DNA from 4 places in the Methylosinus sp. shoA genome. Region 1 is predicted to be linked to each of the others. Evidence: riboswitches for the same ligand, from Rfam matches in the RefSeq annotation. Region 1 holds a riboswitch; each other region holds the start of a gene.
What was found. Region 1 has a riboswitch for cobalamin ahead of AC6IW9_RS07050 (TonB-dependent receptor plug domain-containing protein). Riboswitches for the same ligand answer to the same signal wherever they lie in the genome.
Positions count from the first base shown of each region.

Region 2: it holds a riboswitch for cobalamin, as region 1 does, so the genes downstream of both, AC6IW9_RS05505 (CbtB domain-containing protein) here and AC6IW9_RS07050 (TonB-dependent receptor plug domain-containing protein) in region 1, are expected to answer to the same signal.
Region 3: it holds a riboswitch for cobalamin, as region 1 does, so the genes downstream of both, metE (5-methyltetrahydropteroyltriglutamate--homocysteine S-methyltransferase) here and AC6IW9_RS07050 (TonB-dependent receptor plug domain-containing protein) in region 1, are expected to answer to the same signal.
Region 4: it holds a riboswitch for cobalamin, as region 1 does, so the genes downstream of both, AC6IW9_RS07710 (TonB-dependent receptor plug domain-containing protein) here and AC6IW9_RS07050 (TonB-dependent receptor plug domain-containing protein) in region 1, are expected to answer to the same signal.

Region 1 is NZ_AP046091.1:1,548,261-1,554,087, forward strand. Features, by position in the region: partial or broken gene AC6IW9_RS07025 (ABC transporter ATP-binding protein) at 253-752, shown strand; gene AC6IW9_RS07030 (hypothetical protein) at 752-1,000, shown strand; partial or broken gene AC6IW9_RS07035 (PHP domain-containing protein) at 1,245-1,849, opposite strand; gene AC6IW9_RS07040 (Tn3 family transposase) at 2,046-2,390, shown strand; partial or broken gene AC6IW9_RS07045 (transposase family protein) at 2,365-2,553, opposite strand; cobalamin riboswitch at 2,681-2,882, shown strand; gene AC6IW9_RS07050 (TonB-dependent receptor plug domain-containing protein) at 2,987-5,005, shown strand; gene AC6IW9_RS07055 (hypothetical protein) at 5,026-5,550, shown strand; gene AC6IW9_RS07060 (hypothetical protein) at 5,541-5,827, opposite strand, start outside.
Region 2 is NZ_AP046091.1:1,217,980-1,223,806, forward strand. Features, by position in the region: gene tnpA (IS66-like element accessory protein TnpA) at 1-234, opposite strand, end outside; partial or broken gene AC6IW9_RS05495 (cobyric acid synthase) at 707-916, opposite strand; gene cobO (cob(I)yrinic acid a,c-diamide adenosyltransferase) at 921-1,559, opposite strand; cobalamin riboswitch at 1,603-1,793, shown strand; gene AC6IW9_RS05505 (CbtB domain-containing protein) at 1,833-2,018, shown strand; gene AC6IW9_RS05510 (CbtA family protein) at 2,031-2,777, shown strand; gene AC6IW9_RS05515 (DUF1636 family protein) at 2,786-3,178, shown strand; gene cobW (cobalamin biosynthesis protein CobW) at 3,175-4,212, shown strand; gene cobN (cobaltochelatase subunit CobN) at 4,222-5,827, shown strand, end outside.
Region 3 is NZ_AP046091.1:1,726,715-1,732,541, forward strand. Features, by position in the region: gene AC6IW9_RS07755 (hypothetical protein) at 1-92, shown strand, start outside; gene AC6IW9_RS07760 (MmgE/PrpD family protein) at 89-1,648, shown strand; gene prpC (bifunctional 2-methylcitrate synthase/citrate synthase) at 1,659-2,831, shown strand; gene AC6IW9_RS07770 (GlcG/HbpS family heme-binding protein) at 2,861-3,271, shown strand; cobalamin riboswitch at 3,356-3,567, shown strand; gene metE (5-methyltetrahydropteroyltriglutamate--homocysteine S-methyltransferase) at 3,681-5,827, shown strand, end outside.
Region 4 is NZ_AP046091.1:1,714,504-1,720,330, forward strand. Features, by position in the region: gene AC6IW9_RS07700 (ribonucleotide-diphosphate reductase subunit beta) at 1-427, opposite strand, end outside; gene AC6IW9_RS07705 (ribonucleoside-diphosphate reductase subunit alpha) at 418-2,322, opposite strand; cobalamin riboswitch at 2,423-2,622, opposite strand; cobalamin riboswitch at 2,724-2,931, shown strand; gene AC6IW9_RS07710 (TonB-dependent receptor plug domain-containing protein) at 3,062-5,101, shown strand; gene AC6IW9_RS07715 (hypothetical protein) at 5,235-5,783, shown strand.

The DNA of each region.
Region 1 (5,827 bases):
GGACGAGCTTGCCTCGACGGCAGGCAGGCGGGCGTAATTTTGCACGTTTTAACAACTATATAACTATAGGTTGCCGTTGGCTCCGGCCTGCTATCATAAGGAGCTTCCCGCGCGCCCGAGCAGGATGTCGCCCTGCGAGCAGGAAGGTCTGGTCTTCATCATGCTAAAGGCGTAAATGTATTTCGTGGCGTATCGGCCAGACAGAGGAGCGCTGCATGAAGAAAATATCAGAAATGGCGGTATCGATGTCAGATGCCGGCTACTTCTATCGGCCAGAACCTCTGGGTGCTGCGTCACTGCGAGGCGAGGATCTCGCGCGGGAGCGTCTTCGCTCTCCTCGGCCCCAATGGGCGCGGCAAGACAACCTTACTGTATCTGCTCGTCGGAGCTCTGAAGCCTTGCAAAGGAAGCCTCGTCGTGAGCGGTCGGGTCGCTTTCGTCCCGTAACTGTTCGAAGTGGGGTTATGGCGCTGATGGGCCGCGCGCGAAAGATCGGTCTGTTCTCGCAACCCTCGCGCGCCGACGAAGAGGCCGCGCCGGCCGCGCTCGATCGCTTCGGAATGGCTCATCACGCCGCACGGCCGTTTCACGAGCTCTCGGGCGGCCAGCGCCAGCTCGTGATCTTCGCGCGGGCGCTCGTGGCGGAGGCCGACATTCTCATATTGGACGAACCGACGTCGGCGCTCGACCTCGAGAACCAAGCTCTCGTCCTAGAGCGCATCGCTTCGCTCGCGCGCGAGGACGGATTGTGATGACCACGCATCATCCCCATCACGCGCTGGCGGTGGCCGACGATGCGCTGCTGATGCGAGGCGCCGGAGACTATCTCTGCGGCTCGGCGCGCGATATTCTTTCCGAGCAGAATCTGGGATCGCTCTATCGCGCGCCGCTGAAGCGGCTCGCCTTCGAGCATGAAGGCAAAGAGCTCGAGACGATCGCTCCTGTTCTGATGCCGCGTCGCGCCGTCGAAGCCGATCGGGCGTACAATGCCGCGCTCTGAAACGCGGCGGCCGAGCGAAGGGCCACCACAACCGCCGACGGCAGCGCTCGATGGACAATGAATCGCCGTCTGCCCACCCGTCGCCATGATCAAAAATTTGGATCGATATGCGCACTCTCGTCTGTCGTATCGCCGAGACGCGAACAGCCGGAATGCGCCCGCGCAGGACATGTTACGACTCCATCTCGAACTGGCATCGCGCGCAAAAAGCGTCCGGTTTCAACCCCTGTGGCGCAAAACGATCGTCGTCCTTGTCCCATTCGATCACTTGCCGATCGACCATGGCTGCGGGCTCGATCGGCGCGAGCTCATCGAGCCGATCGTGCGTCAGCACGAACCGCCGGGATGCTGGCTGAGATGGCGCGGCGCGCCCATGAGCTGACGGGCGAGATCGAGCGTCAGGCGCAGCCGTCGATCGGAGAGATTGAGGTTCAGCGCCTCGACATGCTTGTCCTCGACGCCATCGTCCGACCATCCCCAGACCTGAGAGGACAGCATCTTGATCAGGTCCTCGGTGAGGCCGAGCGCCTTGCCCACGTCGCGGATCGCGCCCTTGGTGCGGTAGCGAATGACAGTCGAGCAGAGGGCAGCGTGGTCACGGCCATATTGCTTGAAGATCCACTGCATCACCACCTCCCGCTTTTCATGTTCGAAATCGACGTCGATGTCGGGCGGCTGGCAACGTTCCTCGCTGACGAAGCGCTCGAACAGCAAATCATTCCTCGCCGAATCGATCGAGGTGATGCCCAACACGTAGCAGAAAGCCGAGTTCGCCGCGGAGCCGCGGCCCTGGCAGAGAATGTCCTTCGAGCGGGCGAAGCGCACGATCGAATGCACCGTTAGGAAATAAGTTCAGCTTCTCGATCAGCGTGAGTCTGGCGCAGTGTCCGCACCACATCATCGGGCAAGTCTGTCAAACGCCATCGAAACGGGACCCCGCATTTGCATACCCCTTTCGAGCGCGCGGTTTCCGCCGTTGTCGGCGTGACGGAGGGCGGGCGTAGCCCGACCGCAGTCATGCCGACAACAGCGGCGGCTCGACCGGATGCGCATCATCGATCTCCTTGCGGAGGTGCACGGATGGACGGGCTTCTCAGAGCGCTTTCTCCATCTGCGCAGCGGCGCGCCGCCGGAGGACATTCTCGCGCTGATGACCGCCTTGCTCGCCGACGCCACCAATCTCGGCCTCGCACGGATGGCGCGCAGCTCCACCGTCTCCACGCATTCCAAGCTGCTCTGGACCGCCGAATGGCATGTGCGGGACGAAACCTATCAGGCGGCGCTCGCCTGTCTTGTCGATGCGATTCACGCGCCGGCATGCCATTGGCGGAGGGGCGGAAGCGACGCAAAAGGTCGAGCTTCTTCTCGCCGAAGCGCGCGATGTCGGTGAAGGCCTCCGCCCCGGCCAGCACGGCGAGCAGGGACAAGAGCAAGATCTCGTCGAGCGGATACATCACCTTGCCGGGCCGCCGTTCGTCCGGCATGTCGTTGAAATAGTGCAGAAACACCGTCGTCTCGGCCAAAGCCGCGCAATCCGACCCGCTCTCGTCCATCGACTTGACCTCCTGCCCGAACCACAGGAGGTCGACTGATTCAGCACGAAAGCGATCTGTCACCTACTTCTTCACCCGATCGCCCCGGCCCGGCCTCGCCTCGAGCTTGACTCGCGCGCAGTCTCGCCTATGACTTATCGTCGATGGTTCCCCGTGAGGGATCGAATGGGAATGCGGTGAGCGTCGGCGGCGGCGCGATTCCGCGGCTGCCCCCGCAACTGTGAGCGGATAGCCGAAGACCGAAAGCCACTGGAGCAAGCGTTCCGGGAAGGCGGTCAGAGCGGCGAGGACCCGCGAGCCAGGAGACCTGCCATCATTCGTGGTCACGCGCGAGAGCGTCGGGCGGGGTGCACCGATGCGGCCGAGACCCGTTCGATGGACGGGTCGAGACCTTCGCAGTGACGGCCCACGTCACGCTGCGAGCGTTTCGTCCATGTCTTTCCATTCCGCGCGGTCCGCGTGTCTCGGCGCGCCGCTCTTTTCTGCTTCTCTCTTTGCGTTTCTTCCCGTTCTCGCCGCCGCGCAGGAGGCGCTGCCGACCGTCGAGATCGGCGCCGCGACCGTCGTCTCCGCTGATCGCGTCGAAGAGCCGGCGTCGCGCGCCGCCTCCGCCATCACTGTCGTCTCGGCCAAGGAGATCGAGAAGCGCGCCGGAACCGGTCTCGTCGAGGCTCTGCGCGGGACGCCCGGGCTCGACCTCTATTCATCCGGCGGCGTCGGAACGCAGAGCTTCGTCTATCTGCGCGGCGCAACGCCCGGCCAGACCCTCGTGCTCATCGACGGCGTGCGCATCGGCGATCCGTCCTCGACCGACGGCTCGGTCGATTTCGGCGCCCTCGTCGCCACCGACATCGAACGCATCGAGGTGCTGCGCGGACCGCAATCGTCGCTCTACGGCTCGAACGCCATGGGCGGCGTCATCGACATCATCACACGCAAGGGCGAGGGCGCGCCGAAAGGGTCCGTCCTCTTCGAAGGCGGCTCCTATGGAACGATCCATACCCGCGCGAGCCTTTCGGGAAGCGAGGGACAGCTTTGGTACGCCTTCGCGATCGATGCGCTGCATGTCGACGGACATCCGCGCTTCGGCTATCGCATCACGCGGCCGCTCACCATCGGCGACGGGGTGACGCCGCCGCCGCCCCTGCCGTCCGACGATCCGACCAACAAGGGCGGCGCCAGCGCGAGGCTCGGCTATCGCATTTCGGAGGAACTCTCGGTCGAGGCCGCCTTCATCGGCTACGATAGTGCGATCCGCTTCGACAATCCTTTCGCCTTCTCGCCGGCCGACGTGTTCGACCGCGAAAATCATTCCCATTCGTCCTTCGGCCAGGGCTATGTGCGCATCGACGCCGATCTCATCGACCGCAGGCTCCATAATCGGCTGGTCCTGTTCGGCAATGTGATCGACCGCGACGTCTGGCAGCCGAACGCCTGCTTCGATGCGAGCTTCGCCTCCTTCGACTGCCGGACCGGATCGCGCGGCGAGCGCCGCGGGCTCGAATATCAGGGCGATCTGACGCTCGATTCCTTTGGCCTCCTCACCTTCGGCGCCCGCGAGGAGACGGAGGCGGTCCACACGTCGCAAGAACCGGCGCCGGCGGGAAGCTTCACGCCGATCGACGCCGCGCAGACGACCCATTCCGGCTTCGCCCAGCACAAGCTCACCGTGTTCGACCGCTTCGATCTCTCCTATGGCGGCCGCATCGACGCCGTCGAGGCCAATCACACTTTCGGCACGTGGCGCGCGACCGCCGCCTATCGTGTCGAGGAGACAGGGACGAAGCTCAAGGCCAGCGCCGGAACGGGCGCGCGCATCGCCTCGCTCTATCAGCGCTTCAGCCAATATGGCGACCCGCGCCTGAAGCCGGAAACGAGCCTCGGCTATGACTTCGGCTTCGATCAGACCCTGTTCGGCGATCGCCTGTTCGCCTCGGTGAGCCTGTTCGAGAACGACTTCCGCGAGCTCATCGAATATGGCTCGTCGCCGACCTGCACGGCGACGCAAGTCTTCGGCTGCTATTTCAATGTCGGCCGGGCGCGGACCCGCGGCGTCGAATTTTCGGGCGAGGCCGCGCTCGTTCCGTCCGAATGGCGCCTGAAGGCGAGCTACACGCATCTCGTCGCCGAGGATCTCGCCGAGAACGTCGGCCTGTTGCGCCGCCCGCGCGACAAGGCCATGGCCGCGCTCGTCTACACCGGCGTTCCGGGCCTCGAGCTCGAGGCGCGGCTCAATCTGGCCGGGCCTCGCGCCGATTACGACTTCGTCAAATCGCGACGCGTGACGCTCTCGACCTATGCGCGGCTCGACCTCTTCGCCGATTACAGGGTGAACGAGCTTCTGTCCGTCTTCGCGCGCATCGAAAATATGAGCGATGCGCGCTATGAGGAAGTCTACAATTACGGAACGGCCGGGCGATCCGTCTATGGCGGCGTGAGGCTGAAATGGTGACCTCGAACAGGAGACTTCGGATGACGCTTTCTCTCGATCGTTTCGGCGGCCCCCGCCTCGCATGGCTCGCCGCCTTTCTCGCCGTCGGCGCTTTCACCACTTTCGGCGTCGCCTGCGCGGCGCCCTTCGCCGCCTTTGCGGCGATAGCCGCTCTCACAAATCCGCGCGGCGCCGCATTGGCGCTGACGGCCTTCGTCTGGCTCGTCAATCAGATCGTCGGCTACGCCTTCCTGCATTATCCGACCGATCTCGAGACGCTCGGCTGGGGCGGCGCGCTGCTCGCCGTCGCGCTGCTCGGCTGCGAGACCGCGCGTGTCGTCGCGCCGCGCGCCGGAGCCGTCGCCGCCTTCGTCGCGAGCTTCGTCGCCTATGAAGGCGCGCTCTATCTCGCCACTGTGGCGACGGGCGGCGTCACGACGCATTATGCGCCGGAGAGCGTGGCGCGCATCTTCGCCATCAACGCGGTCGTCTTCGCGGGGTTGTTCGCGGCGGGCCGGCTCGCTGCGGCGATCGCCGCGCGCCGTGCGCGCCTCGCCTATAGCTGAGCGTCGCGGCGCCGATCGGCCGTGCCGACCCATCGCGCGAGCGCGAGGCTCGCGGCGACGAAACGCCGCTCGGCGAGCAGGCCCTTCGCGCGCTCCTCTATGTCGGCTGTCGCGGCGCGGCCCTCGTCGGGCGTCTCCGACATGCGCGGCAGCTCGACCGATGTGAGCGCCGCGAGCTTTTCGATATCCTCGTCGACCAGCGCGGCGAGCCGGGCGCGCCGCTCGCCTTCGACGCGCAGCCGGCCGTCCGCGCATTGCGGCGTCGCGGCGAGCGACC
Region 2 (5,827 bases), 330 kb from region 1:
CAGCGCGAGCCGCCCGGTGCGCGCCTGGCGGCGCCACTGCGTCAATTGCTGCGCGCATATCCGATATTTGCGGGCCACGTCGGCGACGCGCGCTCCAGGCGCGAGACTCTCTCGTACGATCCGGCCCTTCAGCTCCTTCGACCACAGCCGATTGCCCGAACGTGAACGACGAAAATCCACACGTCCGACAAATCCTGCGCCAAAAGCCGTTTCGATCGTCGCATTCTCGTTCATCTTCGGATCCTTCCAGAGACATGGCTGTCCCTCAGAAGAATCTCACATCCGAAAATCCTTCCGAACCCGAAGAATCAATGGGGTCGCAACGGCGCTTACGATGATCCAGCTGCTGAAAATCTGAAAGCGCTTGAAAGCTCGGAGCAGGACGCGAACTATTGCGAGCAGTGGGCGGATGCCATGGTGGCATCCCGCCAGTTGATGGGCCCAAGCCTGGCCATGCCAAAACAAAGTAACTAGAGAAAGCCAAGGCGAGGCGTTGGGATGCAAGGGGATGAACGTTATGGACACCCAGACGCTTCTCATCATCGTTCTCTTGATTCTGCTTCTTGGAGGCGGTGGCTGGTACGGGCGGGGCCGCTGGTTTTAGCGAGCAAGAGACGGTCACAAGGCTCACGGTGACGATGGATGAACGGGGGCTCGAGGCCTAGCCTGGGTCGAGGAGCTTAGCCTTCGGCTTCGTCCTCCTCACAGATCCGGGCATACGGCTTTCCTGCCCAAGGGATGTCGGCACCGGCACGCGCGCCGCGCGCGCCTGCAACGCCTGGGCGCGACCGATCTCGCCGCCGTCGGCCGTCACCGCAGCGTTGTTTTGACATATTTTGCGGCTTGACTGCAAGGTCGGCGACGATCGGCGATTTGCCGACGTCCGAGCCGGAACCTGGAACATGATGGCTTTCATGCCGCTAGAACTCGATGCCCTCCTGGGCTTTCACGCCGGCCGCGAAGTGGTGCTTCACCGGGGTCATGTCGGTCACGAGGTCGGCGGCCTCGATCATCTCTGGCTTGGCATTTCGGCCCGTGACAACGACATGCAAGTCCGGCCGGCGAGTGCGTAGCGTCTCGATGACGTCGGTCAGGACAAGGTGCTCGTAGCGCAACGCGATGTTGATCTCGTCGAGGATGACGAGCCGGAACGAGAGGTCCGCCAGGAGGGCTTTGGCTGTCGTCCAGGCCTTTTCGGCGGCGGCCATGTCACGAGCGTGGTCTTGAGTTTCCCAAGTGAAGCCTTCGCCGAGCGTATGCCAAACAACCTGGTCGCCAAACTTCTCGATTGCCTTGCGCTCGCCGGTCTCCCAGGCTCCCTTGCCGAATTGCACCACGCCGACGCGCATGCCGCGGCCGAGAGCGCGCAGCAGCAGGCCCCACGCCGCCGTGGACTTACCCTTGCCCTTGCCGGTGTGGACGATCAGAAGCCCCTTCTCGACGGTTTTTTCCGAAACCTCGGCATCTTGCGCAGCCTTGCGCTTCTGCATCTTTTCCTTGTGCCGGGCTTCGTCATTTTCGACCGCCTGCATCGAAACGTCCCCCTTACCCTTCTCCATCGGGTCAAAATCCCGATTTCCATTGACGCGACACTCTGGCAGCCTTTATCAAACCGGGGACGGTTCCCCGCAAGGGGTCATGGGAATACGGTATGCCTTCAGCAGGGTGAAGCCGTAGCTGCCCCCGCAACTGTGATCGGTGAGTGTCTGATCAGTATGCCACTGGGAAACCGGGAAGGCGATCAGGCACATGGACCCGAGAGCCAGGAGACCGACCGTCCTCGCTACCAGCCAACTCATCATGACCCCGGAGGGGTGGTCAAGGAGAGCCTCGTGAACGCACAGTCCCATTCCGCACCATTGTCGGCCGCCGGTCAGAGAGCCGAGAGCCTCCAGGCCGTGGCCCTGGCCCTTTTCGTCGGCGTTGCTCTCGTCTTTACGGCGGGATTTTCGCATTCGTCGACAATCCACAATGCCGGCCACGATACACGCCACGCTCTCAGCTTTCCTTGCCACTGAGCGAGGGTTCAAATGATTGCCCGCGTTCTTGCGACCGCCCTTGCGGCGGGTTTCGCTGCTGGCGTTTTGGTCGCGGCGCTGCAGCATTTCACCACGACGCCGTTGATCCTCGCCGCGGAGACGTATGAGAACCGAGCCGCGGAAAGCAACTCCCTGCGGCACGGTGGGCGCTCGACGGGGGAGGCTCGCCTCGTCCTGGCGCATAGCGGGCGCGACGAGGCCGCAGGTGAGGCCGAATGGGCGCCGACCGAGGGTATCGAGCGTACGCTCTACACCAGCACCGTCACGATGGCGACGGCCGTCGGCTTCGCATTCTTGCTGCTCGCCGGGCTACTGATCGCCAACGATCCCATCGACACGCGGCGAGCTCTGGGCTGGTCTGCTGCGGGGTTCGTCGTGACCGGTCTTGCGCCGGCGCTGGGCCTTCCGCCCGAGCTACCCGGCATGATGGCGGCCGATCTCGTGGCGCGACAGATCTGGTGGGTCGCGACTGCGACTGCGACTGCCGCAGCCCTGTGGTTGATATTGCGCCCGAATGGCTTCGCGATGCCGGCCCTGGGCCTCGTGCTTCTGCTCGCCCCGCACATTGTGGGCGCCCCTCATCCTGCTGCCGAGGAAGCAAGTCGAACGCCCGCCGAGCTTGCGGCTCGGTTCGCATCCGCTTCTCTTGTCGTGCACGCAGTGCTCTGGGCGTTGACCGGCGCCCTGGTCGGATGGTTCTGGCAGAGGACAGAAAGCTCGATCGCGGTGGAGGCTTAGCGGCGACCATGTCCGATGAGCCCGTTACCGTATTCGTATGCGTAAGCTGCCGGCGGGCGGTTCCCGATGGCGAAGGCTACGACCTGCCGGGGGTGCTGCTGGCCGATGCGCTGCGCGAGCGCCTTGCCGCCGATCACACGATCACGGTGACGCCCGTCCAGTGCCTGGCCGTTTGCAATCGGCCGAGCACCATCGCGCTCGTCGGCTCCAACAGGTGGACATACCTCATCGGCAACCTCGAAACGGAAACGCACCTCGACCAGATCGTCGAGTCCGCACGCGCCTATGGATGCTCGGACAACGGCATCATCCCCTGGAAGGAGCGCCCCGAGTGCTTTCGAAAGGGCGTCATCTCACGAGCGCCGCCCTCGGGCTTTTCTCATCCGGAGTCGAATCCATGACCGCACTTGCCAAAGTGCCCTGCAGCATCGTGACCGGCTTTCTCGGCGCCGGCAAAACCACGCTCGTACGCAACATCCTGCAAAACGGCGCGGGGCGCCGCCTCGCCGTCATCGTCAACGAGTTCGGCGACGTCGGCATCGACGGCGAGATCCTCAAAGGCTGCGGAGTAGAAAGCTGCAGCGAGGACCGTATCGTCGAGCTGTCGAACGGCTGCATCTGCTGCACCGTCGCCGACGACTTCGTGCCGGCGCTCGAAGGCCTGCTTGCGCTGCCTGAGCCGCCGGAGCACATCCTGATCGAAACCTCGGGTCTCGCCTTGCCAAAGCCACTGGTGCAGGCCTTCAACTGGCCCGTGATCGCGTCGCGCGTCACCGTCGACGGCGTCATTGCGGTCGTCGATGGCGCGGCCGTCGCCGCAGGACGCTTCGCGGACGACCCCGACGCGCTGGCTGCCCAGCGGGCCGACGACGCGTCCGTCGACCACGACAATCCCCTCGAGGAGATTTTCGAAGATCAGCTCCTCTGCGCCGACCTTATCCTTCTCAACAAGGCCGACCTCATGACGGAGGCGGAGCGCGCGAAAGTCGCGGGAGATATCAAGGCCGCCGTACCTCGCGCCGTGAAGGTTGTCGAAACGACGGGTGGGCGGCTCGAGGCCAAGGTGCTGCTGGGGCTCGGCGCAGCTGCCGAGACGGACCTCGCCGCCCGTCCTTCCCATCACGATGCCGAAGAAGAGCACGATCACGACGACTTCGACACCTTCATCGTCGATATCCCGGCGCTCGATGCCCCGGAAGGGCTGATCGAACGTATCAGGAAGGCCGCGGACGCCCATAATATCCTCCGCATCAAAGGCTTTGCCGAGGTCAAGGGCAAGCCGATGCGCCTTTTGATCCAGGGCGTGGGCTCGCGGTTTCAGCACCAGTTCGACCGCCCGTGGAGGCCGCAGGAGCCTCGCCAGGGGCGCCTCGTCGTCATTGGACAGAAGGGCTTGGACCGTGTTGCGATCGCCCAGGCGATCGGGAGCGTGTAAGATTGGCAAATGCATCTGCTAGCGGTCGAGACGTGTTCGCTGGATGAGTTGGACGGCGCGGTCGATCTGGATCAGACGCCCGCCGACGTCGTCGTCTTGTCTTTCAGCGACAGCGACCTCTCTGCCCTCGCGGCTGTTTGGAGCGAAACGCCGACGCGCTTTCCGACCTTGAGGCTCGCGAGCCTCAAGAAGCTTCGCCATCCCATGTCGGTGGACCTCTACATCGAGCGCGTTATCGCCGGCGCGCGTATCGTGATCGTGCGCGGGCTCGGCGGTCTCGATTACTGGCGTTATGGCTTTGAGCAGATCGCGGAAGCCGCGCGCCGCCTCGAGATTCTGTTCGTCGCGCTGCCGGGAGACAATCGTCGAGATCCACGTCTCGACGCGATCTCGACCGTCTCGCGTGACGCACTGAGGATGTTCGAGCGCTATTTCCGAGCTGGCGGCCCCGCTAACGCAAGGAATCTCCTGCTGTACGCGGCAGGACTGCTCGGCGCCGCGGTTGCCGCTGAGCCGCCGGCGGAGCTGGATGCGGCTCTAGCCCTTGCTCGACACGGAAATCCCACGCCTCTTGCGCAGGTCGAGCCTCGATCAGGGCCCATCGCTCTCGTCGTCTTCTACAGGGCCAGTCTGTTGGCGGGCGACTACAGGCCCGTCAGCGCACTTGTCGAGCAGCTGGAGCAGCGGGACCTCGCCGCAGTAGCGCTCGCCGTGACGAGCCTGAAGGACCCCGACGTCACAGGCCCGCTGTCCGAGCTCATCGCCCGCATCCGCCCCGACATCATTCTCAACATGACGGCTTTCTCGGCGCTGCGGGCCGACGAGACGACGGTGCTCGACGCAGCCGATTGCCCGGTGCTGCAGGTAGCGCTGGCGGGCCATCCCCGCTCTGCCTGGGAGACGGCCTCGCGCGGCCTTTCGCCAAGTGATCTCGCCATGAACGTCGTCCTGCCGGAACTCGACGGCCGCTTGTTCACGCGTGCAATATCCTTCAAGGCCGATCTTCCCGCCGAAGCCGGCCTCGAGTACGCGCGCGTCGTGCACGAGCCCGATGCCGGCCGCGTCGCATTCGTCGCCGATCTGGCTGCCGCGTGGATTCGCTTGCGCCGTAAGCCGCGCGCCGAACGCAAGGTCGCCGTGCTGCTCTCGGACTATCCCAATCGCGCCGGGCGTACCGGATACGCGTGCGGGCTCGATACGCCCGAGAGTGTAGCGGAAGTTCTGTCGGCGTTCGATGCGAACGGCTACGCGGTCGACGCGGAGCCCGTGGAAGCAGGTAATCTCATCTCGCAGCTCGCCGGCCTCTCTCCGTCCGAGACGTTTGAGATTCCGCTGGATTGGTATACGCGCCATCTTGCCGGACTGGCGCGAGAGGTCCGTGACGCCCTCGCGGGCGCGTGGGGCGAGCCGGAAGACGATCCTACCTTTAACGGCGCCCACTTTCGCTTTCCGTGCGTGCGCCGAGGAAATTTCGTAGTTGCCCTGCAGCCGGACCGCGGCGCGTCGGGCAATCGCAAGACCGGCTATCATGATCTGCAGCTGCCGCCGCGGCACGCCTATGTCGCGCTCTACGCTTGGCTTCGGGAAGAAGAGCGCATCGACGCGCTCGTGCACA
Region 3 (5,827 bases), 180 kb from region 1:
TGGTCCCCCTGATCCGCCAGCGAACCGCGCCGGCCCCGACAAAGCAAACGGAGAGCGGAACCACCGAAAGCAGCGAGGGAGCGGCGCCGTGAAGCCTCATAGGGTGAGGAGCTGCGCTTCGGCGGCGAATTTGCCGCGATCGGAACAGCTTGCCTGGAAGATCGCCGCCGTCGCCGCCGATCCGGCTCCCATCGACGACAACGTCGTCGAGATGATCGGCAATCGCATCATCGACAACGCCGCCGTGGCGGCCGCGTCCTTGCGCCGCCGCCCCGTCGTCAATGCACGGGCGCAGGCGGCGGCGCACCCCTATCGTCTCGGCGCCACGGTATTCGGCCTCTCGCCGCATTTCCGCGTCTCTCCCGAATGGGCCGCTTGGGCCAATGGGGTCGCCGTGCGGGAACTCGATTTCCACGACACGTTTCTCGCGGCGGATTATTCCCATCCGGCGGACAATATCCCCCCGATTCTCGCGGTCGCGCAACACTGCGACCGCAGCGGAGCCGATTTCGTCCGCGGTGTCGCCTGCGCCTATGAGATACAGGTGGCCCTGGTCAAGGGCCTCTGCCTGCACGAGCACAGAATCGATCACGTCGCCCATCTCGGTCCAGCAGCGGCGGCGGGGATCGGCGCCATGCTGGGGCTCGAGACTGAGATCATCTATCAGGCCGTGCAGCAGGCCTTGCATGTCTGCACCACGACGCGGCAGTCCCGCAAAGGCGATATTTCGAGCTGGAAGGCCTATGCGCCGGCGTTTGCGGGAAAGATGGCCGTCGAGGCGATCGACCGCGCGCTGCGCGGAGAGGGCGCGCCGTCGCCCGCCTATGAAGGAGAAGACGGCTTCATCGCCTGGCTGCTCGGGGGACCCGAGGCTGAATATGAAGTCTCACTGCCGGAGGCGGGTGAGCCGCGGCGAGCCATTCTGGAGACCTATACGAAAGAACATTCGGCCGAATATCAGAGCCAGGCGCTGATCGATCTGGCGCGCCGCCTCGGGCCGAAGATCGGAGACGATTCCGAAATCGAAGAGATCGTCATTCATACGAGTCATCATACGCACAATGTGATCGGCAGCGGCGCGCGCGATCCGCAGAAGATGGATCCGCATGCGAGCCGCGAGACGCTCGACCATTCGATCATGTACATCTTCGCGGTCGCGTTGCAGGATCGCGGATGGCATCACGAGCGCTCCTATGCGCCGTCGCGCGCAGCGCGTCCCGACACGGTCTCTCTTTGGAGGAATATCCGCACGGTGGAGGATCGGGAATGGACGCGGCGCTATCACAGCCGTGATCCACGCGAGAAAGCGTTCGGCGGTCGCGTGGTCGTCACCCTCCGGAACGGGCGCGTCATAGAGGAGGAGATCGCCGTCGCGGACGCGCATCCTCTCGGCGCACGGCCGTTCGAGCGGCGAGATTATATCGCGAAGTTTCGTCGCCTCGCCGAGGGCGTCGTCGAGCCTGCCGAGCAGGATCGCTTTCTCGCGACCGTGGAACGATTGGAAAAGCTGAACCCGGACGGATTGGCGGGCCTGTCGCTCTCGACGCCTCCCGGCCGTCTCGCCGGCGCGAAAGCGAGAGGCGTCTTCGACTGGCGTGAAGAGACCGCGGTGGCGCCCCCGCATGAAACACTCGCATGCATAGCCTGAGGAGGCGAAAATGATCGAAACGAAGCCGGCTCCGAAAAAATCTGTCGCTCTCTCCGGCGTCGTCGCCGGAAACACCGCGCTCTGCACAGTCGGGCGCGGAGGCGACTCTCTCCATTATCGGGGCTACGACATATTGGAGATGGCGGAAGCCTGCGAGTTCGAAGAAATCGCCCATCTGCTCGTTCACGAGACTCTGCCAACAGAGTCCGAACTCTCGGCTTACAAGGCGAAACTCAAATCCCTGCGCGGCCTGCCGCTCGCCGTTCGGCAGTCTCTCGAGGCTCTGCCGGCCGCCGCCCATCCGATGGACGTGCTGCGCAGCGGCGTGTCGGCGCTCGGCTGCGTGTTGCCGGAGGCGGCCGACCACAATCACTCCGGCGCGCGCGACATCGCCGACCGCCTGCTCGCTTCGCTCGGTTCGATGCTGCTCTACTGGCATCACTATGCGCACAATGGCCGTCGGATCGACATCGAGACCGATGATGATTCGATCGGCGCGCATTTCCTGCACCTTCTGCACGGCCGGCCTCCTGCGGAGGCGCATGTGCGGGCGATGCATACGACGCTCGTCGTCTATGCCGAGCACGAGTTCAACGCCTCGACCTTCACCGCGCGCTCGATCGCCGGCACCGGCGCGGACTTGTACTCCGCGGTGACAGGCGCCGTCGGCGCTCTGCGCGGGCCCAAGCACGGCGGCGCGAATGAAGCCGCTTTCGAAATTCAGAAGCGCTATGCGAGCGCCGACGAGGCGGAGGCCGACATACGCCGGCGCGTCGAGGCGAAGGAAGTGATCATCGGTTTCGGCCATCCCGTCTACACGACCGTCGATCCGCGCAACAAGGTGATGAAGGACGTGGCGCAGCGGCTCTCCGCGGACGGAGCGTCCATGAAGATGTTCGAGATCGCCGAGCGCATCGAGGCGGTGATGGCCGAGAGCAAGCGCATGTTCGCCAATGTCGATTGGTTCAGCGCCGTGTCCTATCACGCCATGGGCGTGCCGACGGCGATGTTCACGCCGCTGTTCGTGATGGCCCGGACGTCGGGCTGGTGCGCGCATATCGTCGAGCAGCGCGTCGACAACAAGATCATCCGGCCGTCCGCCAATTACGTCGGGCCGCAGAGGCGCCGCTTCACGCCGATCAAGGACCGTGGCCTGCGCTCGTCGCCTTCCTGGGCGGCGTGACCCGGGCCGATTTTTCGAGAGGACCGACGATGAAGACCAAGTACTCGCTCGTTTTTCAGGACGCGAAGCGAATCGCCGAGGCGGCCGAAGCGGAGGCCTCGCGGAACGGATGGAGCGTGGCCGTCGCGATCGTAGACGACGGCGGGCATCTCGTCTTCTTGCAGCGGCTCGACGGAACGCAGGCGGCATCGAGCGAGATCGCGATACACAAGGCGAGAACGGCAACCCTGTTCAAGCGGCCCACGAAAGCTCTCGAAGAGGTCATCGCCTCCGGCCGTGTCGCGACGCTGAATCTCCCGGGCCTCACGCCGGTCGAAGGCGGGGTTCCGCTCGTCTTTCGCGGCGATATCGTCGGCGCGATCGGCGTTTCCGGGGTTCAATCGTTCCAGGACGGGATCGTCGCCCAGGCTGGAGCCGACGCCGTCGAGCAAGGCGCGTGATCGTGCCGGGCACGAAACGTCGGCGCTGATATAATGATATTCAGATATCTTTATATCATGATTGACAAGCGCCCGCCAAATCGAAAGAATGCTTTTCGTCGTGGTTCTCCGGCCAATTCCTGGTCGGAGCCAAGAGGGAATTCGGTGAGCCTTCGGGCGAATCCGGAGCTGCCCCCGCAACTGTGAGCGGCGAGTTCCGCGTCCATCTCGTGTCACTGGAGCCGCAAGGCTCCGGGAAGGCCGGACAGGAACGACGACCCGCGAGCCAGGAGACCTGCCGCGACGTCATGAAATCCTCGGGCGGGGCGCCCCGGTGGATCGCTCGCGGCCGTCGGAGACGTTCTCCGACGGGGTTTTCCGCTCGCGACCGCTCGGCCTTTTGCCCCCAATGCGAATGGGGTCTGCCGAAATGTCGAATGAAAGAACATCTTCCGCCATCGCCGTCGCGACGCTCGGCGCGCCGCGCATCGGTCCGCGCCGCGAACTGAAGTTCGCGCTCGAGAGTTTTTGGGCGGGCAAGTCCGACGCCGAGGCGCTCGCGAAGACAGCTTCGGAGCTGCGCGCCGCCAATTGGGCGCGTCAAGCGATGCTCGGGGCGACCGTCGTCCCTTCGAATGATTTCTCTCTCTACGATCATGTGCTCGATGTGAGCGCCATGGTCGGCGCCGTGCCGGAGATCTACGGATGGCGCGGCGGCGAGGTTCCGCTCGACGTCTATTTTGCCATGGCGCGTGGATCGTCCGGCGCCGCTCCCTGTAGACATGCTCATCATCAGGGGCACGGCGCGCCGGCGCTCGAGATGACCAAATGGTTCGACACCAATTACCATTACATGGTTCCCGAGTTCACGCGCGGGCAGGTATTCGATCTGTCGTCGCAAAAGCCGATGAATGAGTTTTCGGAAGCGCTCGCGCTCGGCTATCGCACGCGGCCCGTCCTTCTCGGACCCGTTACTTATCTCCTGCTCGGCAAGAGCAAGGACGCGTCCTTCGAGCCGATCGATCTGATCGACGGCCTCCTTCCCGTCTATGTCGAAACGCTGAAGCGTCTCACGGAAAAGGGCGCGGAGTGGGTCCAGCTCGACGAGCCCTGTCTCGTCCTCGACCTCGACGAGAAGGTGCGCAAAACGCTGCTCCGCGCCTATTCGATCTTCGCGCGCGAAATTCCTTCGCTGAAGATCATGCTGACGAGCTATTTCGGCGGCCTCGGCGACAATCTCGAAACCGCCGTCGCGCTGCCGATAGCCGGCCTGCATCTCGATCTCGTTCGCGCGCCCGGCCAGCTCGACGCCGTCTCGGCGAAGGCGCCCGGCGATCTCGTCTTGTCGCTCGGCGTCGTCGACGGCCGGAATGTATGGCGCGCGAACCTGCCTACGATCGTCGATCGGCTCGAATCCGCGGTCGCGTCTCGCGGCGCGGAGCGTGTCGAAGTCGCGCCCTCGTGCTCGCTCCTGCATGTTCCGGTCGATCTCGCGCTCGAGGATACGCTCGATCCTGAACTGAAGAGCTGGCTCGCTTTCGCTGCGCAAAAAGTGTTGGAGCTCGCGACGATCGGCCGTGCGCTCCGAGACGGGCGCGAGGCGGTCGCAGACGCGCTCGAGGCCTCCGGGGCCGCCGCAAGGGCGCGCAGGTCGTCCGACAAGATTCATGATCGCGCCGTCGCTGGGCGCGTCGCGTCGCTGACGCCGGAAATGTCGCGTCGCGGCCTCCCGTTCGCAGAGAGGCGTGGTCTTCAGAAAGACCGCTTGCGCCTTCCATCATTCCCGACCACGACGATCGGCTCCTTTCCGCAGACGGAGGAGGTGCGCAAGGCGCGCGCCGCCTATCTCAAAGGCGCGCTGAGCTATGCGCATTATCACGCTTTTCTGCGAGAGAAGATCGAGGACGCCGTACGCTGGCAGGAAAGAATCGGCGTCGACGTGCTGGTGCATGGCGAATTCGAGCGCAACGACATGGTCCAGTATTTCGGCGAACAGCTCGCAGGCTATGCTTTCACCAAGAATGCATGGGTGCAGAGCTACGGCTCACGTTGCGTGCGGCCGCCGATCATCTATGGCGACGTATCGCGGCCCGAGCCGATGACGGTCGAATGGACGGCCTACGCCCAATCTCTGACGAAGCGGCCGGTGAAGGGCATGCTCACGGGGCCGGTGACGATGCTGCAATGGTCCTTCGTGCGCGACGACGTGGAGCGATCGCTCGTCTGCCGGCAGATCGCGCTGGCGCTACGCGACGAGGTCGTCGACCTCGAGAAGGCCGGCGTACGCATCATTCAGATCGACGAGCCGGCGCTGCGCGAAGGTCTGCCCTTGCGGCGCACAGATTGGCAGGCCTATCTCGAATGGGCGGTCGAATCTTTCCGCATCGCGGCGTCCGGCGTCGCCGACGAGACGCAGATCCACACCCATATGTGCTATTCGGAGTTCAACGACATCATCGATTCGATCGGCGCGCTCGACGCCGATGTGATCTCGATCGAGACCTCGCGCTCGAAGATGGAGCTGCTCGACGCTTTCGTCAGCTACAACTATCCTAATGAGATCGGTCCGGGTGTCTA
Region 4 (5,827 bases), 170 kb from region 1:
CGGTCTTCGGCATTCCGAGCGTCTTCAACAGGAGCGCATAGGCGTCGATGTGCACGGTCTCCATATTGGAGAACGCCGCCATCATCATCTGGATTTCGAGCGGCTGGAACAGAGGAATGTAACGCTTCAGGTAGTTGTCGCCGACCTCCACGTCCGATTGCGTGAAGAAGCGGAATATCTGCGTGAGCAATGACCGTTCGGCGTCGCTGACGCGTTCCGACGCCCAATCCTTGATATCGGCGCCGAGCGGCACTTCCTCGCCCATCCAATGGGTCTGCTGCTGGCGCTTCCAGAAATCATAGGCCCAAGGGTAGCGCTCGACGTCGTAGGAGCCGGTCGCCGTCAGCAGGCCGACGCGCCCCGAGCCGATGAGCGAGCGCGGATCGGCGTCGGCGAGCGAGAGGCCCGAGAGCTCGATCACTGGCATGAGAGGCACTCCTCGTAGTCGCGGCGAGGAGCGGAATGTCCGGCGGAGGCGGCATTCTCGATGCGGCCGGCGAATCCGGCGCGGCTCAAGGACTTCGAGCGACAATAATAGAGGCTCTTGAGGCCGAGCTCCCACGCCTTCCAATGCAGCATGTGCAGGTCCCATTTGTCGATGTCGGCAGGCAGATAGAGATTGATCGACTGGCTCTGGCAAATAAACGGGGCGCGATCGGCGGCGAGCTCTATGATCCATCTCTGGTCGATCTCGAAGGCCGTGCGGAAGACGGCTTTCTCCGCATCGCTCAGCGCGTCGAGATGCTGCACGGATCCTTCCTGTTCGAGGATCGAGCGCCATGTCGCTTCCTTGTCGAGTCCCTTCGCTTCGATCAGGCGCTCGAGATGGGGATTGCGGACGCTGAAGGCGCCGGAGAGCGTCTTGTGCGTATAGATGTTGGCTGGGACCGGCTCGATGCAGGCGCTCGTTCCGCCGCAGATGATGCTGATCGAAGCGGTCGGCGCGATCGACAGCTTGTGGCTGAACCGCGCCCGCATGTCCCGCTCGGCGGCGTCCAGGCAGGCCCCGCGCTCTTCCGCGAGGAGGACCGAGGCGGCGTCGGCTTCGACGCGTATCTTTCGGAAGATCGCCTTGTTCCAGGATTTGGCGGCGACGCTCTCGAACGGAATTCCGCGCGCCTGAAGAAAGGAGTGGAAACCCATCACCCCGAGCCCGACGGAACGTTCGCGCAGGACCGAATAGCGCGCCCGCGCGAGCGTGTCGGGCGCGCCGTCGGCAAAAGCGGTCAGCACATTGTCGAGCATTCGCAGCACGTCTTCGACGAACCTCGGGTCGCTCTCCCATTGATCCCAGGTTTCGAGATTGAGGGAGGCGAGGCAGCAGACGGCCGTGCGCTCTTCGCCGCGATGGTCCTCGCCGGTCGGAAGAGTGATCTCGCTGCAGAGGTTCGACGTGGAGACGCGCAGGCCCAGATCGCGCTGATGCTTCGGCAGGGCCCGGTTCACCTGGTCGATGAACAGCAGGTAGGGCTCGCCGGTCTGGATGCGCGTCTCGAGGATGCGCTGCCATAATTGCCGCGCGTCGACCGACCTGACCGTCTCGCCGGTCTTCGGGCTCCTGAGCGCGAAGGGCGCTCCGGCGGCGACGGCCTCCATGAAGGCGTCGGTGACATTGACGCCATGATGCAGATTGAGGCCTTTGCGGTTGAAGTCGCCGGTCGGCTTTCGGATTTCCAGAAACTCCTCGATTTCGGGGTGATGAATGTCGAGATAGACGGCCGCGGAGCCTCTTCTCAGCGACCCCTGGCTGATCGCCAGCGTCAGGCCGTCCATGACGTGAATGAACGGAACGATGCCGGACGTCTCGCCATTGCCTCTCACCTTTTCGCCGATGGACCTCACGCGCCCCCAATAGGTGCCGATGCCGCCACCGTTAGAGGCGAGAGCGACATTCTCGTTCCAGATCGCGACGATGCCTTCCAGCGAATCTGGAACCGAGTTGAGAAAGCAGGAGATCGGCAGGCCGCGCGTCGTGCCGCCATTGGAGAGAATCGGCGTCGACGGCATGAACCAGAGACGCGACATGGTGTCGTAGAGGCGCTGCGCATGGGCTGCGTCATCCGCATAGGCGCAAGAGACGCGGGCGAACATATCCTGATAGCTCTCGCCCGGAAGCAGATAGCGATCGTCGAGCGTCGCCTTGCCGAAGGGCGTCAGAAGAGCGTCGCGCGAATGGTCGAGCCGAAGATCGCCGGGCGTCGGCGGCTTGGCCAAGGGTTGCGGCGGCGGGGAATGCAAGGCGCGAATGTGCGCGCTCTGTCGCGTCGGAAATATCTTTACGAGATGGCCGTGCTTGTCGAAATCGAACGCCGCCTGCGTCATGCGATGCCCCGCTCGCGTGAGGACGGACGCAGGAAGCAGCGAGCATCGTCCGTGCGATATAGAGCGCAGGACCGCCAGCGACCTCCGGACGCCCCGCCCGTGGACGAAAATGTTCGCGGCAGGTCTCCTGGCTCGCGGGTCGCGGCGCGATCAGCCTTCCCAGCGCATTCGCGCCAGTGGCGTCTTTGATCGCGCTCACCGCTCACAGTTGCGGGGGCAGCTTCGGATTCGCCTTTCGGCTCACCGAATTCCCTCTTAGCTCTGGAAACGAATCCAGAGACCGAGAACATCTATATGTTGGGGTCGGTTCGATGCAGCTGTCAATAGCTGGCTGAACAATATTGCTTCGAGCGATCTGTCTCGAGCGATCTGTCGCGGGCTTGACTGATTCTGCGTTCGACGGTTACATGATCGGCGATGGTTCCCTTTAAGGGATGAAAAGTGAATGCGGTGCGCGCGCTTCCGGGCGCGCAATGCCGCGGCTGCCCCCGCAACTGTGAGCGGCGAGCCGAGGACGAACGAAGCCACTGGGGTTCCATGCGACCTTGGGAAGGCCGTCCGAGGCGACGACCCGCGAGCCAGGAGACCTGCCATCATTCGTGGTCACGCGCGAAGGCGTCGGGCGGGGTGCACCGAGGCGGCCGAAACCCGCTGACATGCGCGCCTCGTGCGCGTGCGCACGGGTGGAGACCTTTCGCAGTGACGGTCCACGTCTGCTGCTGGTCTCGAACTCATGCACATGCAAGTCTCGCGAGCCGTCATCGACGGCTCGGTCGCGCACGTCCTGCGCGCGTCCACCATTTTCTCCGCCTTCGTCCTCGCCGCTCTTACGTCCCCAACGCAGGGGCAGGAGGTTCTGCCGGAAATCGAAGTGGGCACGGTCGTGACGCCCGACCGCGTCGAGGAGCCGGCCACGCGCACGGCCGCCTCCGTGTCGGTCGTGACGCCCGCCGAAATCGAGAAGCGCGGCTCGCTCGGATTGACCGACGTCCTGCGCGGCGTTCCGGGTCTCGATATCTACGGCTTCGGGGGACCAGGCGCGCAGTACAATGTCGTCCTGCGCGGCTCCACGCCGAGCCAGACGCTGCTGCTGATCGACGGCGTCCGCATCGGCGATCCTTCGAGCGGCGGCGGCGAGGCCGATCTCGGCGGCTTTGCAATTCTCGACCTCGAGCGGATCGAGGTTCTGCGCGGCCCGCAATCGGCTCTCTACGGCTCGGACGCGATGGGCGGCGTGATCAACCTCATCACCCGCAAAGGCGCAGGCAAGCCGCGCGGCTCCGTGCTCGCGGAAGGCGGAACCTACGGAACGGCCCATACGCGCGCCGCGGTTTCGGGCGGGGAGGGCGATTTGTCCTACGCCTTCGCCATCGACGCGCTGCACACCGACGGCTTTCCCCGCTACGGCTATCGCATCGCGCGGCCGCTGACGATGGCGGATCGCGTGACCTCTCTGCCGCCTCTGCCGGCCGGCGACCCCACCAATCGCGGCGGCGCGAGCGCTCGCCTCGGCTATCGCTTTTCCAACGACTTCTCCGTCGAAGGCGCGTTCAACGGGCATGACGCATCGATCCGCTTCGACAATCCGAGCGCGTTTGACCCGACGAACGTCTACAGTCCGAACAATCATCAGCACGCGTCATTCGCTCAAGGCTATCTGCGCGCCGATCTTGATCTGTTCGACCATCGTTTGCACAACCGGCTCACCCTGTTCCGCAATGTCACGAACAGAGACGTCTGGGTGACGGAATCCTGCTACGACTTGTCCTGGAACTCCTTCGACTGCCGGCTCGGCTATCGCGGCGGCCGGCGCGGGCTCGAATATCAGGGCGATTTGAAGCTCGAAGAGTTCGGGCTCGTCAGCTTCGGCGCGCGGAACGAGACCGAGTCGCTGCACACCTCGCAGGACCCGGCGCCTCTCGGAACATTCACGCCGACGGATGCGGCGCAGACGACGCATTCGGGATTCGCGCAACATCAGTTCACGGTGCTGGACCGATTCGACTTCACCACGAGCGGCCGCATCGACGCGGTCGACAACAACAGCACCTTCGCGACATGGCGCGCGACCGCCGCCTACCGTCTCGAGGAGACCGGCACGAAATTCCGGGCGACGGCGGGAACGGGCGCGCGCGTGGCGTCGCTCTTCCAGCGGTTCAGCCAATATGGCGACCCGAAGCTGTTGCCGGAGCGGAGCACGGGATTCGACGTCGGCGTCGATCAGAAGCTGTTCTCGGGGCGGGCGCTGCTGTCGGTCAGCTTGTTCGACAGCCGATATCAGAATCTCATCGGCTATGGGGTTTCGTCGGGCTGCACGGCGGTTCAGATCGCCGCTTTCGGCGGCTGCTATTACAATGTCGGACGCGCGGAGATGAAAGGCGTCGAATTTTCGGGCGAGGCGGTGATCGTCCCGGACGAATGGCGCGTGCGCGGGTCCTACACGCATCTCGCCGCGATCGACCGCGCCAAGGATCAGACGCTCACGCTGCGGCCGCGCGACAAGGGATCGGTCTCCGTCATCTACACCGGCATCCCGAAGCTCGAGCTCGAGGCGCGCGTGGTCGCGACCGGCGCGGTTCCCGCCACCGACTGGGTCTATTCCAAGCGCGTCTCGCTCGCGTCCTATGCGAGAGTGGATCTGTTCGGCAGCTATAAGTTCGACGACCTTTTCTCGGTTTTCGCCCGCATCGAGAATATCGGCGATACACGCTATGAGGAAACCAATAATTATGGAACGACGGCGCGGGCGGTCTATGGCGGCGTGAAGCTCACATGGTGAGTGGAGCGCGTCGCTCCGCTATTCGCCTTTGCGCATCGGCGGCGCGCGAGCCGTCCTTCGACCCGCCGCCGACAGAGAGTCGAGCCGGCTCCGATTTGACTTCATCGTATCGATCGACCAACAAAGGAGACGAATGATGCTCTACCGAATTCACGCACGAGCCCTTTGGATCGCGCTGCTGGTCGCGAGCGCGGCGCTGCTCAGCGGCGCTCTCGCCTGCGCGGCGCCCTTCGCGGCTTTCGCCGCTCTCGCGGCGATCACCCTGCCGAGGCGCGACGCCGCGCTCGTGGCGGCGTCTGCGTGGCTCGCCAATCAGCTGGTCGGCTTCACGATGCTGAATTATCCGGTTGCTTTCGACTCGCTGATCTGGTCCGCGATACTGCTCGCTTCCATGGTCGCGACTGCCGTAGCCGTGCAGACCGTCGGCGGCGGCCTGGCGCGGTTCGGGGCCGCAGCGGCGATCGTCGCGGGCTTCCTCGTGAGCCAGATCGTCTTCCGCGGTCTCATGATCGTCGCGGCGTCGCTCATGGGAGGAGTCGAAGGGTTCACGCTCGACGGTCTGGCCTATCTCTCCGCGCTCGATTCCGCGACCTTCGTCGGATTGCTCGCGATCGCGGAAATAGCCGCTTTCGTCGGGCGGTCGCTCCTCGCTCCTGTCCGAATGGCGCAGCCACGCGCCTGAGGAAGGACGGATTCGATCTTTGCAGGGACGCCGCAGCGCGGCGT